DNA from 4 places in the Peribacillus sp. R9-11 genome. Region 2 is predicted to be linked to each of the others. Evidence: riboswitches for the same ligand, from Rfam matches in the RefSeq annotation. Region 2 holds a riboswitch; each other region holds the start of a gene.

Region 1 (4,651 bases), on a different replicon from region 2:
TGGTTTTCAAGTAGAAGAGAAAAATAGATTGAGGACGGTGGACCATTGGATAAACAAGTAACATATGATAATGAAGCAGAAATGGGCTATATTTACTTGGTTGAACCATACAAATACAAAATTTCATATACTGAAGAGCTCCCACAAAATAATGACATAATGTTAGATTTTTGTAACGACGTTCCGATCATCGGAATTGAATTAGCGGGAGCTACTGCGATAAAAATTAAACATCTTGTTGATACAGTACATATATTCAAAAAGGCAACTACTGCTGATAATGAGATTTTTTACTCTTTCAGATTGCATGATAAATCAGTAAAACAATCAGTTACTCATCCAGATACTGCGAAAATAGTGTTTCACTTTTCGGATGCTGACTGTTTAGATTTTATAGGGATTGATATTTATGACACAGATTCATACGATGAGACATTCTTAATTGGCGGATAAGCCCAATCTTTTTTAGGTCATCTCGTACAGCGAAAGCCGGAACCAATGAAAGGGTAGCCTGCTCCTTGGTTAGGGACCTAGGTTATTCAATATTTGCAAACACGGCTAGATCTTCTTTATTACCAACCACTAAAAGCATATCTTTTTCAAGGATATTCTGATCAGGTGATGGAGCTATGATAATTTCTCCATTACTCACGATGGCAATAACACTGATATTATATTTCGCACGTAAATCAAGCTCTCTGAGACTTTTTCCTGTCATGCTTATGGGTATAATGATTTCCTCGATATTGTATTCTTTTGAGAGTTCTATATAGTTCAGCATGTTGGGTGATAGGAGTTGATTAGCGACCCGTTCACCCATATCTCTTTCAGGGTAGATAACCCAGTCAGCACCAACTTTAGCGAGCACTTGACCGTGATGTTTATTTAGAGCTTTTGCTATTACCTTTTTCACTCCTAGTTCCTTTAAAAGCAATGTAGTTAAAATGCTTGACTGCATATCATTTCCGATGGCTACGATGACACAATCAAAATTACGGATTCCAATGGATTTTAGTGCCTCTTCTTCGGTAGTATCAGCCATAACTGCATGAGTTACACTTAATTCTGCATTCTCGACTCTTTCCTCGCTTACATCAATACCCAAGACTTCTTGTCCGGCTGTATATAATCTATGAGCTACACTCGTTCCGAATCTTCCTAAACCGATAACGGCATATTGTCGTTTTCCCATCTTTAACACTCCCTCATTAATGATTAACCAATCATGATTTTGCCTTTTGGACGGCGGAATGGATCTGGTTTACGTCTCATTGCGATAGCAAAAGCAAAAGTCAAAGGTCCAACCCGGCCCGCAAACATTGTGAAAATAATGAGCATCCGACCAATGGGGGATAATTCAGGGGTTAATCCCATTGAGAGACCCACGGTAGCAAATGCTGAAGTGGCTTCAAATAAAACCGTCAAGAAATCACTTCCGGTTTCTGTAATAGTCAGCAGAATGGTGATGGTTGAAACGATAAATACCCCGATGGAGGTAACGGATAATGCTTTAAATATCGTTTCATTCACAATGCGGTACCGAAACAATACCACATCTTCTTTTCCTTTAATCTGTGACCAAACCGTTCCAATCAGCGTCGCTAATGTGGTGGTTTTAATCCCACCGCCAGTCGATCCCGGTGAAGCCCCAACAAACATCAAGAAAATGATCAGCAGCAATGTGGGTTGTGTTAAATCAGGGATATTCAATGTATTAGAACCTGCTGTTCTCGGAGTAACGGATTGAAACAAAGAAGCCAACGTTTTCCCCATGAAAGATAAAGGCTGCAATGTTTTGGCATTTCCAAATTCAAATATAAAGATTAAGATGGCCCCGCCAATTGTAAGGATTAAGCTAGCCATCAGTACAACCTTCGTATGTACAGACAAACGATGGGTATCACGGTATTCGTAAATTTCATTCATCACGATAAATCCTATACCGCCTAATGTGATCAGGGAAGCGACTGTAAGGGTTACGAAAGGATCTGATGCATAAGTAGTCAAGCTCCTAAACCCTCCCATTAAGTCAAAGCCCGCATTATTGAAATTGGAAATCGAATGAAAAAGGCCGTAATAGATTGCTCTGCCTATTGGCATGTCAAAAGAAAAGCGAATCGATAGTATAACGGCACCTGAAATTTCAATAATGGCAGTGTAAATTAAAATCCTTTTTACTAACTTAACTACACCTGCCATAGATAAATTATTTAAAGACTCCTGCAAGACTAACCGGCCTTTTAAAGAAATTCTTTTGCCTAATAAGAAAAAGAAAAGCGTCGCAAATGACATAAACCCCAAGCCGCCTATTTGAATGAGTGATAAAATGACCAACTCTCCAAATGTTGTAAAAGTGGTTCCCGTATCTACTACGACAAGCCCTGTTACACATGTAGCAGAGGTTGAGGTAAATAAAGCATTTAGAAAAGAAAGACCATTCCCATTTTCAGTGGAAATCGGCAGGGTTAATAAATAGGCTCCAACAAGTATCAGGAAGGCAAAGCCAAGTACAAGAATTTTTGGTGGATCTAACAAATCTTTTGCTTTTATCAAATTGATCATCCTTACCCTGTTAATGAATTAGCAACCTACTAACAAACGTAATATATCCACAGATAACTAACCATTATCGAGTGATAGGGTTAGTATTTCGCTCGTACTGCATTCCATTCGTCATCCATCTAGATAAACAATCAATAGACCAAGTTCCTTTTGCTATACATGCGTCCATTCTGCACAAGCCCTTTTATTTGTGAAAAAAGGTATTCATTATCCTTAATCAAGCTTAGGTAATGCTCTTTGGAAAATCCTTTTTTAAAGCATAATAAAAAGACCTACATAACATCTGGCTGCTATTTTGTTACAGAAAAGCAAACAAAAAAGCCCCTGAAATAGGCGGTCTTATGACCTCCTTCGCTTTAGCCGACGAAGTTAGCTGACGGGTAGGATGGCGAAAGAGCTGATCTCATCCTTTCTGCAAGGCAGAATTAACCCCAAATGATTGGTTCCTCCGTACTCAATTTACTTGAGTTTAGGCCGAAATGCATTAAATTGATAAACGTATTCTACTCCCATCATTTACTAGTTGTAAACCCCTAAATTGTAAAAAAAATTTGCTAGAACAAAACAGAAAATTTACGTTTTTTTTACATATTAAAAACTTATTGACAAAAATTAGTTGGGACATTATGATAGGTTCGATAAATTTGAAAAATAACATCCAGTAATTTTATGTTTCTAATAAATAAATATATGGTATTTCCTTTTGGAATTAGATACAGAAAATCTCAAAGTTTATTGAATTCGTATTTTGAAATTTTAATACATTATATAAAAAAGGCGGGCAAGTATGGAGAAGACGTTTAATAGATATGTTGTTAACGCTACAGGTAAAGGTGGACAGACGTATTTAACTCAATGCCAGGATAAAGATGCACTAAGGAAATGGATAGCCGATCATGAGGATCAAATAATAATGAATGAGTTAAGGATAACAGATAAGAAAAAGAATCCATTGATAAATTTTTTTTTCAAAGGTAATATCATCTGAATTCATAGGTCCTTATTAACTGGATCATGAAAATAATTGAACATTAAAAGTTAGTAGAGGGTCAAGCATATTGAATAATAATTCACTCATTATGTCCTTTTTCAGTATTTCAACTATTTAAATTCCTGCGTTAATCAGGCAATCTGAAGCTTAACATCCATATTACGTTATATTTTCAAACTCATTTATATTGAATGAGTTTTTTTTGTGTATATTAAATATTGCGATGGAAATATTCAAAAAAGCTTAAAAGATTTGGATGTAATAGAGAATGTGATATCGAAAATGGCTCTAAAGGAAATGAGTAAAAAATCATGGAAGATTACCTTGATCCATAAGATATAAGGCATAACTTTTTCCTCATCAGTTTTCGATATTATGAGGAAGTTAGAGTATATGTCATATGGTAGTGTATATTCTCACAAGCCATTTACAAATTTTAAAGAAGAGAAGTAATAAAAAGGATTTATAGATTCATTGGCTTATGTAAATATGCAACGTGGGAAACATTATCCACTAGTGACTAACGGGGAAAGAATTTACAAAGATAAAAGCATTTTCGATTACTCTGCTAATAAACAAGAAGTTAAAGGTAGTGTGTCATTGGCAAATTATGCATTAGCGAACAATGAGTCGTAAGAAAATTGGAAATCAGATCCAGTCGAGGCGGGGGAAACCTCGCCCTGGATTATTCTCTAAGACATGTGGTAATCACTAGGGCGACAATACTTTTACTTAATATACATTTTTTAGATAGTTTGTCGCTTGGAAGTTATTGACTTTTTGCTCGTTTACTCCAATAATAGTCTTAAATACATCTTTATCCAATGACCTAAATGGTAATAAACTTAGGACTCTATGAAATTTTTTAGGAAACATGTGAAGTCCCTATGTAAACATCTGATTTACCTTTTTTTCTGTTTTATTTTGGCAAGTCATTCACTTCGTATGCAACCCGTATTCCAGATTCAATCGCCCCTTGCATCCAAGCGTGAGTAAGAGTAGTATGTTCACCGGCAAAGTGCACTCTTCCTTCAGGTATAGGGATATAGGGATACAACTCGGTTTCCTGACCCGGTTCAAAAGCAGCGAAACCTCCAG
Region 2 (4,651 bases):
GAAATCCCGGATTTATATTTATTGGTCAGAAATTTGATATTTTTTAATTTTATCGTAAAGGGTAGAATTTCCTATTCCAAGAGCTTCCGCAACCCGTTTTTTATCAAACTTAAACCTCCTTAACGCTCTTTCTATTGTCTTCTTTTCTGTTTCCTCTACACTATCCTTTAAACTTACTTCTTTCCTATTCACCTTATGACGTTTTAGATAATCAGGTAAAGCATCTTTTCCCATTACCTCGTCATTTGATAGGTGAACACCTGCATCAATCACATTCTCTAGTTCTCTGACATTCCCTGGCCAGTTATATTGCTCTATTAATGAAAGCACCTCAGGGTGTATAGAGGTTACTCGTTTTCCTATTCGGGCTGTGACTTTTTTTAAAAAATAATCTACAAGTAAAGAGATATCTTCGATTCTATCACTTAAAGGAGGAACAAATAATTGGACAGCATTAATTCTATAAAATAGGTCTTCACGAAATAGCTTTTCTTCAACCAATTTTTCTAAAGGGCGATTTGTTGCAGCAATCACTCGAACATTAAGTTTTTTTGGGTAAAGCGAACCTACAGGCTCAAATTCTTTCTCCTGAAGGACCCTTAATAACTTGACTTGCATTTGCTGAGGCATATCACCAATTTCGTCAAGGAAAACAGTTCCACCATCAGCAAATTGAAACTTTCCAAGTTTACCTCCCTTTTTTGCCCCTGTAAAGGCACCATCTTCATACCCGAAAAGTTCAGATTCTAACAAGTGTTCCGGAATTGAACTACAATTTATTTTCACTAGTGGTTTGTCGCTTCTCCCACTTAACTGATGAATGCTATGTGCTATTATTTCCTTGCCTGTACCGCTTTCTCCTCTAATTAGTACAGAGATATCACCTCTAGCCACCCTTTTCACACGTTCTTTTAACTGTTGTATTTTTTGTGAATTGCCAATTAAATTGTGTAAGGAATACTTTACTCCATTTGTAACATCACTTTCATTTCTGTAAAAATTATGTTTTGTCAGTATCTCCTTAATGTGGCTATTCATTTTATTCCAGTCATCAAGATCACGAAACATTATTGTCCCAATCGCACCAATTATTTCCTCATTTTCGATGATAGGAATGCGATTAGCGATAACAAAATCACCACGAAGAAAATGTATATCAGCGATTTCCGATTTACCTATTTGCACTACTAGGTGTAGCCTTGTATTTTCAATTATATTCGTCACATGTTCACCAATCACTGAGTCGCGTTCAACATTTAAAAATTCACAATATTTATTGCTAATATATTGAATTTTCCCATTACTATCGACAATTACAATTCCATAATATGTACTTTCAAATACCATATCTAATAGTTTATTATTGGAGAATTGTCCAGTCTTCATCATAAGTCTCCTTTACCTAGAATCCTTTACCATATAATACCACGCATTATATTCAATACATATTTACGAAGTGAAAATGTTTCAAAAAAGACTGCGAAATAAAGTGTTCATTAAAAAGAAATCGATGGAGATATTTTATACCCTCACTAGCGTAATCAATCGGATTATAACGATCTGAGTATGCCATTTCCGAAAAATAAATAAGTATACTAAAAGACTTTAATCCTTCCAGTTTATATTTTAGGGAAGCCATACTCTAATATGTTTGTCAAATAGGTTTGGAAAATGAGATCACATACGTAAATAATCAAAAGACCTATTTAGTATTTGAAACAGAGTAATAAGCCAAAAAAAGGATAATGGTAAAAAACTATTCTTTTTTTCGTGGTTATCCTCTGCTTTCTCTCATAAATGAAAGTTTACGCTGCTGTCCCGATACTTGAATAGAAAAAAGCTCTGTAAAGGTTCCTCTTAACAGAGCTTACCGACATATTAAAGTATTTTTACCAAGTCTTTTCTAGCACTCAAGCAAATACTCTCACCTAGATAATCCATTTGCTCCTCATCAGATAGGTTAACAACAATCTCCTGAGAGCCTGATACACACTATACCACTCTTTTTGAACCAACAAAATGGACCTTTTTTAATTTAGCCTCAAACGTAATTCTATTAGGCTGAAAGCGACTTTGGGTAATGTTTAAGTGTCGAAGATGATACTCAGTTACTCCCTTGTTTTGAAAAAACTTTAGAGCATACTCATGTAAATTCCTCCCTAAATCAGCTCGACGTTTTTCAGGAATTAGATAATAGATTTAGATAATAGATTTACATAACCAATCTCATTGCCTCTGACTGTCGTATTGTAAGCTTCAATTGACCAATTGGTATGCCATTTTCTACCACTATCACAAAATCATCGGGTATTTTCCAAGGAATAAACTTTAACACACTGTAAGTCTAAATTACACGATAGAAGAAAAAAATGAAAAAAGGGAACTGTTATGGCTGAAAATCAATCAAGTTTACCTTGAAAAATGTAGGAACTATCCGATATATAAAAATAATTAAGTGTTTATATTGAGAACAATAATGGTGGTGTGTGCTCAGTATGGAAATTATCGAAAAATGTCGAAAAAAGTCTTATATTCCCGAATTTTCTTTAAATAATTATTGTAAGCGCTTCATTTTAATGTTACATTATTGATTCATCCCTTAAAAATAAGGAAGAAAGGAAGTATTTTATAATCACTGAATAGAACTACATAGATTAAAAAAGGAGGATGAAATTGGTAAAAGAGGAAGCGTAAATGGGGATTTACACCACACACATATCTCAAAGATTACCAAACTTTATATCAAACTTGCGATTTTAAAAAGATTTTAAATGTCTCATGTATTAATATCATTTGAATCATCGTATTTTCAATGAGCCCACTCTAAAAAAGAGGATGAATTTTTATAATCGTAGAGAAAGATGGCGTGCCCCTAAATCCTATAATAAATATTTACAGATTAATATTTTTATTATAAGTTGGTTCTCTTAATCTTATTAATAGAACGGGGAAACCATTTTGCTGATATTTTCCGCTAGGGGTGAATTCAGAGATGATAGGGTATTTGTGTTTCCAATTCCTAACCCGACAGCTAACCTCGTCAGAGTCTAAAGGGAACATGTATGAATAGTCACGCCAATAGGAATCGACAAATGAAGTGTCTTTTCTTTCGGTATAAAGACAGAATTTTCAAAAAATAAAATTCACTTTCTTTCTATTTAATAACTTGTATCCCTTACGAGACAAAATGTTTTTACATCAAAGAACTTATGGAATGTGAGGAAAGTAAATGAAGAAAATTAAATTAAGTTTAGCTAGCCAAATATTCATTGGATTAATTCTAGGGATTATTGTTGGTGCCATTTTTTATGGTAATGAGACTGCCCAAGGCTATTTACAACCATTGGGAGATATGTTCTTACGCATGATTAAAATGATTGTTGTACCAATCATTGTTTCAAGTCTGATTGTTGCCGTTGCAGGGGTAGGCGATTTGAAATCAGTAGGTAAAATTGGTGCCAAATCACTTTTATACTTTGTGGTAGTAACGCAAATAGCAATTCTTGTTGGTCTGGTTTCCGCTAATTTACTTCAGCCGGGCGCTGGTATAAACATGAACCAGCTTGAACAAACAGATATATCCAGTTATGTAGATACAGCAGAAACTAAGCAGCATGAATCTTTTGTAGATACAATTGTTCACATCGTACCATCGAATCCGATTAAAGCGATGGTAGAAGGCGATATGCTAGCCATTATTTTCTTCTCTGTATTATTTGGCGTTAGTATTGCCGCAATTGGAGAAAAAGGTAAACCGGTATTTCGATTCTTCCAAGGTACGGCAGAAGGGATGTTCTACTTAACCAACTTGATTATGAAATTCGCTCCAGTCGGTGTATTTGCACTAATAGGGGTAACAATCTCTAAATTCGGTTTGGCGTCATTAATTCCTTTAGGTAAGTTAGCGCTTTCAGTATATGGAACAATGCTTTTCTTTGTACTTGTCGTTCTTGGAATTATTGCTAAAGTAGTAGGGTTTGGTATTTTTAAATTGATTAAGCTTCTAAAAGAAGAGTTAATTTTAGCATTTTCAACAGCTAGTTCGGAATCCGTCCTCCCAAAAATCATGGAAAAAATGGAGAAGGCCGGATGTCCAAAACATATTGCATCATTCGTAATTCCGACAGGCTACTCTTTCAACCTTGATGGTTCTACGTTATATCAAGCATTAGCAGCCATTTTCATTGCTCAAATGTATGGAATTGATTTGAGCATCATGCAGCAAATTACCTTAATGCTAGTGTTGATGATTACATCTAAAGGAATTGCAGGTGTACCAGGTGTCTCCTTCGTCGTCCTTTTGGCAACACTAGGCACCGTCGGTATTCCAATTGAAGGCTTAGCATTTATTGCTGGTATTGACCGTATTCTTGATATGGGTCGTACGGCAGTGAATGTTGTAGGTAATGCACTTGCAGCAATCGTTATTTCTAAATGGGAAGGTCAATTCCACCCTCCTGCCAATAATAAAAATCTAGAACAAGTATCTTAATATTAAAATCCAGAGTAGTGTGTCACTCTGGATTTTTTTGGTGTAGTTTTCTGTTTACCTTCACGTCAGATCATTCCTTCCTGCTTCCAAATTTAGTGACTTTCATTTTGTCTCAGTCAGAAGTCTTAAACATGAAAATGCCAGATTGCCAGATGTTCA
Region 3 (4,651 bases), 2.5 Mb from region 2:
AAATTACGAAGATGGATTCTAGTGAATTTGAAATGGGAAAGTTGTTGATAGTAGGCGGCAATATAATAGCAGGTCTATTTTACCCTACCATATACTTATTTTTATCATCTCTATTCTTTTGGATTGTTATAGATATCCCATACATAAAATTAGTAATCGTTCAAATGATTATTCTTGGTTTGCAATTATTAGAAAAGGTGTTTCTAATCCCTATATTAGTATTAATGGATATCGGAAACGATGCAAATCCTTTTTCATTGGGAGTTATCAGTCAGTACTTTCTCAGAAGTGATTACTTTATTCACTTTTTCAGTGAAATCACCATTTTTCAATTTCTGATTATTGCTCTGCAATATTTCTATTTAAAGGAATTTTCAGAACGGAATAATTATTTGGTGCTTTTAATGATTGTTCTATTCTATCTGGCCACGTGGTTTGTTAAAGCCTTTTTAGCGTACATCCAAGTGGGCGTATTTGTATAAGGTGGGTGAAAACAATGAAAAAATGGAAAATTGCAGCCGTATCAGTGGCATCGGCTGCGTTAATAACCGTTAACTTTTACCTTATTGAAAAGAAAGAAAGCAAAGTAGAACGAACTGTTTTTGTCGAAAACTGGACAAAGGTAAAAAAAGATACAATTACGGATACTATTCAAACAAAAGGGGTAGTTAAACCTGTAGAAGAGTATGATATCTATTTCGATACCAAGAAAAATGATTTTCAGAAATTCCTTGTAAAAGAGGGAGATGAGGTAACGGCTGGATCTTCGTTGTTTGAATATACTACACCCGAACTTGATGCTCTCAAAGGAAATCTAGAAGCGGAAAAAACTGCCGCTGAGGGTGAAATGGTGGGGATTAATGATTACATTGATAAGTTGAAAGCTTATCAAGGAAGTTTGACAAGTAATTCTAATAAAGCAGTAATCGATAATTCGATAGAAAAGAGCTTAAATATTGATATAACAACTACCTCTTCAGACTTGATTGAAAGTAATATTGAGCAAGAAATGTACAAGCTGGAACTTGAAAAAAACCGCTTGGAAGAAAAGGTTGTTATGCTGGATGCTCAATTAAGTTCAATTGAGGAGCAAAAAGGCGCGGTTGAGACGGCGAGTGAGGCTGATGGTGTTGTAAAAAACATCAATAAAAACCTGAATAATCCCATTATATCCATTGTTTCAACAAATGTGGCAATTGAAGGGGATTTCTCTGAAGAGGAGATGAAAAAAGCTGAAGTGGGCATGACTATAAAGGCAAGTTCCCCTGATTTAAAAAAGGCGTTGAACGGAACAATAGGTCGTATACATTCTTATCCAGAAGAGGAGCCATCACTAAAAAAAGATAACAGATTTCCATTTCAGGCATTGATTGAGCCAGGAGATGAAGAAACTAAACCTTTGTTGGTAGGGTCAAAAGTCAATCTTACTGTAATAACCAATGAGAAAGCGGGTGTACCCTCTATCCCTGTAGAGGCAGTACATCATAAAAAAAAGCCGCATGTCTACAAATTGACTAAAAAAGGCTATGTGGATAAACACTATATTACAAAAGGGCTTAAAGCAGAAGGAAAGCAAGAACTCATAAAGGGACCGGCGGTAGGTGATGTTATTCTAATAGAACCGAATAGGATTGTGAAAAATCATTCTTATTTTGTTACTCCAATTCAGTTTGAGAAGGTGAAATCTGCTAGTTATAAAAAATTCACCACTCGGGAAAAGGTGAGGTATATATTACTGGGTATGTTAGAAAAATAATCCATTTTTTCATTATTCGAGAGAGGGGATATATCAATCAGTTTTATTGTTATTTATATATCCATATAACAAAATTAAGCAAAATAGAGAATGTGTTATTATAGGTAAAATAGTCACTAATACAGAATATTCAGACATTTGCAAAGGTTTTTTCTTAAAGGGACAAGAAAAAATATTTACAGAATAACATTTTTAGTATAATATTTTATTATTAAGTATTCGCTTAATCTTATTACAAGAACGGGGGACCCATTTTTGCGGATTTTTTTCGCTAGGGGTGAATTCAGAAATGAAAGGGCTTTTGTGTTTCCAATTCCTAACCCGACAGCTAACCTCGTCAGCGTCTTTAAGGGAACATGTGTGAATATTCACGCCTATAGGAAATCGACACATGAAGTGTCTTTTTTTTCGGCGTAAAGATAGAGTTTTTCAATAAAAGAAAAATTACTTTCTTTCTATTAGTATCTTGTTTCCCTTACCGAGACAAAATGTTTTTGCTTTAAAGACTTTATGGAAGGTGAGGAAAGTAAATGAAGAAATTTAAATTAAGTTTAGCTAGCCAAATTTTTATTGGTTTAATTCTAGGGATTATTGTTGGTGCCATTTTTTATGGTAATGCGACAGCCCAAAACTTTTTACAACCATTCGGAGACATTTTCCTACGAATGATTAAAATGATTGTAGTACCAATCATTGTGTCAAGTCTTATCGTTGCAGTTGCGGGTGTAGGTGATTTAAAAGCAGTAGGTAAACTAGGAGCTAAATCACTTTCATACTTTGTGGTGGTAACAATGATAGCGATTGCTGTTGGTCTAGTTTCCGCGAATATTATCCAGCCTGGTGCTGGTGTAAATATGAACAATCTAGAACAAACTGATATTTCTACCTATGTTGATACAGCAGAAACTAAGCAGCATGAATCTTTTGTGGATACAATTGTTCACATTGTGCCATCCAATCCAATTAAAGCTATGGTAGAAGGCGATATGCTAGCAATCATTTTCTTCTCTGTTTTGTTTGGACTTAGTATTGCGGCTATCGGTGAAAAAGGTAAACCTGTATTCCGTTTCTTCCAAGGTGCAGCAGAAGGAATGTTCTACTTAACTAATATGGTCATGAAATTTGCTCCTATCGGGGTATTTGCACTAATCGGTGTGACCATCTCCAAGTTCGGTTTGGAATCTTTAATTCCATTAGGTAAGTTAGCGCTTTCTGTATACGGAACAATGATTTTCTTTGTAATTGTCGTTCTGGGTCTTATTGCAAAATTTGTAGGGTTCAATATCTTTACGTTGATTAAGCTTCTAAAAGAGGAATTAATTCTTGCGTTCTCGACAGCAAGTTCTGAGGCAGTTCTTCCGAGAATCATGGAAAAAATGGAGAAAGCGGGATGTCCGAAACATATTGCTACGTTTGTTATTCCGACAGGATACTCTTTTAACCTTGATGGTTCTACATTATATCAAGCGTTAGCAGCTATCTTCATCGCTCAAATGTATGGGATTGATTTAAGCGCTTATGAACAAATTACACTAATGTTAGTGTTAATGATCACATCTAAGGGGATTGCAGGTGTACCTGGTGTATCTTTCGTAGTTCTTTTAGCGACATTAGGAACAGTTGGTATTCCAATTGAAGGTTTAGCATTTATTGCTGGTATAGACCGTATTCTTGATATGGGCCGTACAGTAGTAAACGTTATTGGTAATTCACTTGCAGCAATTGTTATCTCAAAATGGGAAGGTCAATTCAACCCTCCTGCCAATAATGAAAAACTAGAACAAGTTTCTTAATATAAAAAAACCAGAGTGATATGTCACTCTGGTTTTTTTTGTGAATTTTGAAAAACTAATTCTTACTTTTGAACAATCCAGAAGCGGCAATCTGATGAGAAAGTGATGACATCATCGCTTTCATGGAATAATTCACTTCGGTAAAAACTTTCTAGGAAAGTAAAACCTGCTTCATTGAGACTGTCAAAGACCTCCCGTTGATTAGGTATATGAAGAAAGGTATCTTTTTGTAGGGTCTTTCCAGAAGTGAATATATCACCAAACTCATATAGCCGGTCATCCTGTTTACCTTCACACCAAATCATTTCTTCCTGCTCCCAAAAATTCAGGTAATTTTCATTTTTGTCACGGTCATGGGTGGTAAAAATGAAAATTCCATCAGATACTAAAACACGGTTAATTTCTTTTAAAGCTAGAATGCGGTTTTTTCGTTGAGGGATTTGCATTAAACCATTAAAGGTGAAGATTGCTTTATCGAATGATGAGTTATTGAAAGGAAGGTCTGTGGCGTCGCCAAGGATAAAAGGTATATCTAGGTTTTCTTCGCGTGATATTTTCCGGGCTTCTTGTAGCATGGCAGGAGTTAAGTCGAACCCGGTTATTTTGTGGAAACCTTGTTTATATAAGGAAAAGGTAGTTCTTCCTGTACCACAACCGATATCAAGGATTTTGTCATCTTGGGAAAAATATTTCTCGAATGCATACTTTTCAGATTGCCACAGGCCTATCTTTTTCGTTGCATCGGCATAAAGGGGAGCGGCTTCATGAAAAGAATTAATGATAAAACCTTTTTCAATTTTATCCATCGTCATTCCTCCAAACCTTTATTTTTACTATAATATGGATATTTATTTTTGTCGAGCTTGGATCTATCTTATTTAAATTAATGGCTGAACTTTTTACATGGTAAGAAATAAAGGCATATATCTTTCACTATAATGTCATAAAATGCAGGTGTGGATTTACATTCTTAATTATATAACCTTCGTGAAATCCAAAAAGTTTGATAAAATAACACTAATGATTGAAAGGGTCGGAGGGGATAAGGTTATGAAAAATGAAAGTAATGATATTTTATATATGCATATGCAGGCTTCCGAAC
Region 4 (4,651 bases), 2.4 Mb from region 2:
AAAAAGTCCTGAAACAAACCCCACACCAAAAACTAGAGGTGACAACTTGATATCCGCGAAAAAATAAACCCCAATAGAAAAAATCAAAGCCCCAATCGTTGTACCGAGCGTTTGACTATAGGGACCACCACCAAGTTTCACATTAAATAAAACGATACTTCCCCAGAATAGTGCCGGTAAGAGAGCTAATAATATATCCATCTTCAACCCCCACATATGTATGTTCAAAACATTAAATCAGGAAATTTTATTTTGTCTTTTTTTAATATGTTCTCATTAAGGAAATTGAGCCATGGTAATTTTATCAATGAAAACTTCTTAGATTTTGATCATCTAATAACCAATTAATCTAATGAATGATAATGATAAATTCAAAAGGATAGACAAATTCAGCTTCAGAAATATTGTCCAACATAAAAAGGATTGCCAGCGGCAACCCTCTTTTCTCAATATAGAGCGTAAATTGAAGAAAGAGCAAACCCAGTTAAGGTTTGCTCTAAGACTGACTGTAGGCAAAAGTGTTTATTTCTAATTGTTAAAACAAAGTTCATTGGAGCGGAAGGTGCAAGACTCCTGCGGGAAAAGCGTGTCCAAGGGAGACCCCACAGGCGCAAAGGCGCCGAGGAGGCTCCCTGACCGCCCGCGGAAAGCTTAGTGCCCTACGTTCCAATCAACGTTCGAATTTTTACAACCCCTCAAAAAAACTGTAGACAAACCCTGTTAAGGTTTGCTCTTTCGGTAGAGAATACAGCAAAGTAAGGCTGTCTGTGGAATCACTTGTTATATATTTTTATTTCTTCAAATGATAAGGTACTGTCGTAATAACTACATTTCTTCTATAAAGTAAGTAGGCACGGATCAGTAAACTAGATTGGTTATGAAGAATATTGTGCCAGCCTTTCTTCGGAATAAATTGTGGAATGATTACAGTAACCTTATAGTTAGATTCCCTCGCTTTATGTTCAACTGTATCTACAAATTTAGTTAATGGCTGAATGATACTTCTGTAATAAGAGTTCAGTGTGACGAGTCTAACATCTGGTTGCCACTTCTTCCATTTTTCTTCGAATTTTTTTTCATCTTCTCTTTCAAAAGCAACATAAACGGCAATAACCTGATGTGCTGAAAGAGATTTAGCATAATTTAAGGAGTTCTCAACCACATGCGTTATACCAGCCACAGGTACAATAATAATATTCCCTTCTATTGGTAATATAGGCTCACAAGTTGTAATCCTAAGTTGGTCACCAACTGCTTCATAATGCTTTCTAATTCGATGAAAAATAACAATGATGATAGGTAAAAAAATCAAAACAGGCCAAACCTGAGTAAATTTGGTTAAAAAGAATATCATCGTGACGATAAAGCTAATAATGGCACCAATTGAATTAATGGTTAATTTCATCATCCATCCTTTTGGCTTTTCGCGAATCCATTTAACAATCATCCCGGACTGAGACAACGTAAATGGAATAAATACCCCTACCGCATAAAGTGGAATAAGATTTTCTGTATGTCCTCCAAATGCGATTATTAAGATGATTGATGCAAGTCCTAGTATGATAATTCCATTGGAATATCCTAATCGGTCTCCTCTAATTGTAAACGCCCTTGGTATGAATTTATCCTTTGCAAGATTTACCGCAAGCAAAGGGAAAGCAGAATAGCCAGTGTTGGCAGCAAGAATTAATATTAATGCTGTCGTTCCTTGGATAAAGAAATACATAAAGTTGCGTCCAAATATCTCTTCAGCAATTTGTGAAACAACAGTTACCTCTGCGCTAGGAACAATGCTTAAATAATAGGCTAAGAATACAATACCCGTAAATAACACAGCAAGTAAGGAACCCATTGCTATTAATGTTTTTGCAGCATTATTAGGCGCTGGATTTTTAAAGTTTGGAATCGCATTGGAAATCGCTTCAACTCCTGTTAATGCAGAGCTACCTGATGCAAAAGCTCTTAGAAGTATAAATAAACTGATCCCTGCTACTGGTGTTCCGATTGATGCATGTAAGTCAGGGGAAACTTCACCAGTCAAAATTTTGTATACACCTACACCAATCAGAATGAATAACGCTAAAACGAAAAGATACACTGGATAGGCTAATACGGAAGCCGACTCTGTTACCCCTCTTAGGTTAAGGATGGTAAGAAGAATTACAAAAATTATAGCAATAACGACATTATATGAATGTAGGCTGGGAAAAGCAGATGTGATGGCATCTGTACCCGCAGAAACACTTACAGCCACAGTTAGGATATAGTCGACTAACAAAGATCCTCCAGCTATCAGCCCAGGATTTACACCCAAATTATTTTTTGAAACCACGTATGCTCCCCCGCCATGAGGATAAGCAAAGATAATTTGTCTATAGGACAAGATTAAAGCCATTAACAGAATCAATACACCAATGGCGATAGGAATGGAATACCAAAATGCTGCGGCACCCACTGTAATTAAAACAATTAAAATTTGTTCCGGGCCATATGCAACGGAAGACAAAGCATCAGAAGATAATATGGCCAAAGCTTTTGTTTTGTTAAGCTTTTGGTCACCTAATGCAGTAGATTTTAGAGGCCGACCTATTAAGAACCTCTTTATAGAAGATAACACTAGAAATCACCGCCATTTTTCAAATTAAGTTTATTTTGCCCAGTTATATGAAAAAAACTTTACGAAAAAAACAAGAATAAAATAGAAAAATGCCCACAAGTCATAGTTAAATAGACCTGCAGACATCATTTTTTTGTCTCACAAGCTCCACCTTCCTTCTCATATAACGCTTACGAGGTTAGCTGTCGGATTCGGACCTTTGAGTAGCCCTACCTAGAAAGGATTCACCCCTTGGATTGTAAAACAATCCTAATAACGGTTCCCCCGTACCATAAGGTTTCAGCGATTTAGAAATATGAAACTGTTGATATCATACTCCCGTGATTCGGAAAAGTAAATGAAAAATTTGCAAACAAAAAGAATAATTTTTTCTTAGAGAGGTTATGTTGTTAACGAATACTTCATTAGTGATTAAGACGCATGGTACCAAGAAAGGATAGAAGAGAATTACATGCCCAAAAAAAATGATAACCCAATAATATCTGATGAATTTTTAGATCAAGTGGTTAAAGAAATTAACGAACAATATGGTGGTCCTACAATGGAAAAAAATGATCAGCACCAAAATAGAGATAGGGAAGAACGAAGCTGAATACATCTCTTATTTATTAACAAAAGGAAATTCCTTTCTGATTATCCCCCAAAAAAAACTCTGGATTCCTCTCACCCAGAGTTTTTTTACACTAGACACCTTTAATTCCTCACCTGTTTATTACCAGTAAATTAGGAACTACCATTTGTACTTCTCTCCTCTTTGTGGTTTCTTATCATCTCAAAATACGCTCTCACGATTTGTAATTTTTTTATACTCAACTTATAGAGAAAACTTTATTTTTAGTTGAGTACGAATGGAAATCTAGTAATCTCCCCTCACCCTTTAGGACTCGTATATTCATTATGATTAACTAATTAAAAATTATGTGCTCTTTCTTTTAACAACTTGTCCAAACCAATATAGCTTATTCTCATAGAATGATTACAAGAAATTATTATTACCGAAAGGAGAGAAACAACATTGAGTGAAAATGATGAAGTTTTATATGATACTCCAATGGTCCCAAATGGAAAACTAATTTCTGGCCATACAAAGGAGTTTCAAAAAGATGTACTTGGCTTTCTTACCCGTTTATCAAAAGAATATGGAGACGTTGCAAAATTTCGTTTTGGACCTTTCCAAAATGTTTACCTCATTTCAAATCCGGATTTAATAAAGCAGATACTTGTAACGAAACAAAAATCCTTCGTCAAATCAAAGGACAGCAATGCTATAAAACCACTCGTTGGTGATGGACTTCTTACTAGCGAAAAAGACGTTCACATGCGCCAGAGAAGGCTTATTCAACCCTCTTTCAAAAAGTCCCATATTAGCAATTATGCCCAGGATATGATTGATATAACAATGGACTATATTTCAACTTGGGAAAATGAGAAAGAACGGATTATTACGAAAGATATGATGAATATCGCCCTTGGGATAATAAGCAGGACCATGTTCAGCATGGATTTCAAAGATGGGTATGATGTGGTCGGAGAACCGATGGAAGCAGCCTTGAAAATTTCCGTCAAAAGGATGAGAACACTTCTTCAATTACCCTTATGGGTTCCAACTAAAAGCAACCGTGAATATAAAAATGCGATACAAAGACTTGATAAAGTGATTTATAGCATTATCGAAAAACGTAGGGAAGATGCAGAAAGACATGAAGATATGCTTGGAATTTTAATGGAGGCTCGAGATGATGAGGACGGCTTAGGTATGTCAAACCAGCAAGTACGCGATGAACTAATGACCATCTTCATTGCCGGTCACGAAACGACGGCAAATACGCTTTCCTGGGCCATATACTTTCTTTCACAGAATCCAGAAGTGGAAACTAAACTTTTCAATGAAATAGATAGAGTAATAGGCAACCGTACTCCTACGCCTGACGATTTCATGAAATTAACATACACACAAAATATTATCAGGGAATCACTTCGCATATACCCGCCAGTCTATATCATTTCACGGGAAGTGGAGGAGGATGTGAAAAT

The links. Region 2 has a riboswitch for cyclic di-AMP ahead of RE409_RS16995 (cation:dicarboxylate symporter family transporter). Riboswitches for the same ligand answer to the same signal wherever they lie in the genome.
Region 1: it holds a riboswitch for cyclic di-AMP, as region 2 does, so the genes downstream of both, RE409_RS30485 (TrkH family potassium uptake protein) here and RE409_RS16995 (cation:dicarboxylate symporter family transporter) in region 2, are expected to answer to the same signal.
Region 3: it holds a riboswitch for cyclic di-AMP, as region 2 does, so the genes downstream of both, RE409_RS01425 (cation:dicarboxylate symporter family transporter) here and RE409_RS16995 (cation:dicarboxylate symporter family transporter) in region 2, are expected to answer to the same signal.
Region 4: it holds a riboswitch for cyclic di-AMP, as region 2 does, so the genes downstream of both, RE409_RS05100 (APC family permease) here and RE409_RS16995 (cation:dicarboxylate symporter family transporter) in region 2, are expected to answer to the same signal.

The regions. Positions count from the first base shown of each region.
Region 1 covers NZ_CP133767.1:7,783-12,433, reverse strand. Annotated here, with positions in the region: gene RE409_RS30495 (DUF2283 domain-containing protein) at 46-453, shown strand; gene RE409_RS30490 (potassium channel family protein) at 536-1,192, opposite strand; gene RE409_RS30485 (TrkH family potassium uptake protein) at 1,216-2,562, opposite strand; cyclic di-AMP (ydaO/yuaA leader) riboswitch at 2,906-3,048, opposite strand; gene RE409_RS30480 (hypothetical protein) at 3,350-3,550, shown strand; gene RE409_RS30475 (hypothetical protein) at 4,043-4,189, shown strand; gene RE409_RS30470 (flavin monoamine oxidase family protein) at 4,473-4,651, opposite strand, start outside.
Region 2 covers NZ_CP133763.1:3,513,044-3,517,694, forward strand. Annotated here, with positions in the region: gene RE409_RS16990 (sigma-54 interaction domain-containing protein) at 19-1,386, opposite strand; cyclic di-AMP (ydaO/yuaA leader) riboswitch at 2,915-3,062, shown strand; gene RE409_RS16995 (cation:dicarboxylate symporter family transporter) at 3,230-4,492, shown strand.
Region 3 covers NZ_CP133763.1:281,890-286,540, forward strand. Annotated here, with positions in the region: gene RE409_RS01415 (hypothetical protein) at 1-482, shown strand, start outside; gene RE409_RS01420 (efflux RND transporter periplasmic adaptor subunit) at 497-1,756, shown strand; cyclic di-AMP (ydaO/yuaA leader) riboswitch at 1,967-2,114, shown strand; gene RE409_RS01425 (cation:dicarboxylate symporter family transporter) at 2,287-3,549, shown strand; gene RE409_RS01430 (class I SAM-dependent methyltransferase) at 3,612-4,355, opposite strand; gene RE409_RS01435 (hypothetical protein) at 4,600-4,651, shown strand, end outside.
Region 4 covers NZ_CP133763.1:1,068,346-1,072,996, reverse strand. Annotated here, with positions in the region: gene RE409_RS05105 (RhaT/GlcU family sugar-proton symporter) at 1-201, opposite strand, end outside; gene RE409_RS05100 (APC family permease) at 791-2,617, opposite strand; cyclic di-AMP (ydaO/yuaA leader) riboswitch at 2,769-2,912, opposite strand; gene RE409_RS05095 (hypothetical protein) at 3,069-3,209, shown strand; gene RE409_RS05090 (cytochrome P450) at 3,633-4,651, shown strand, end outside.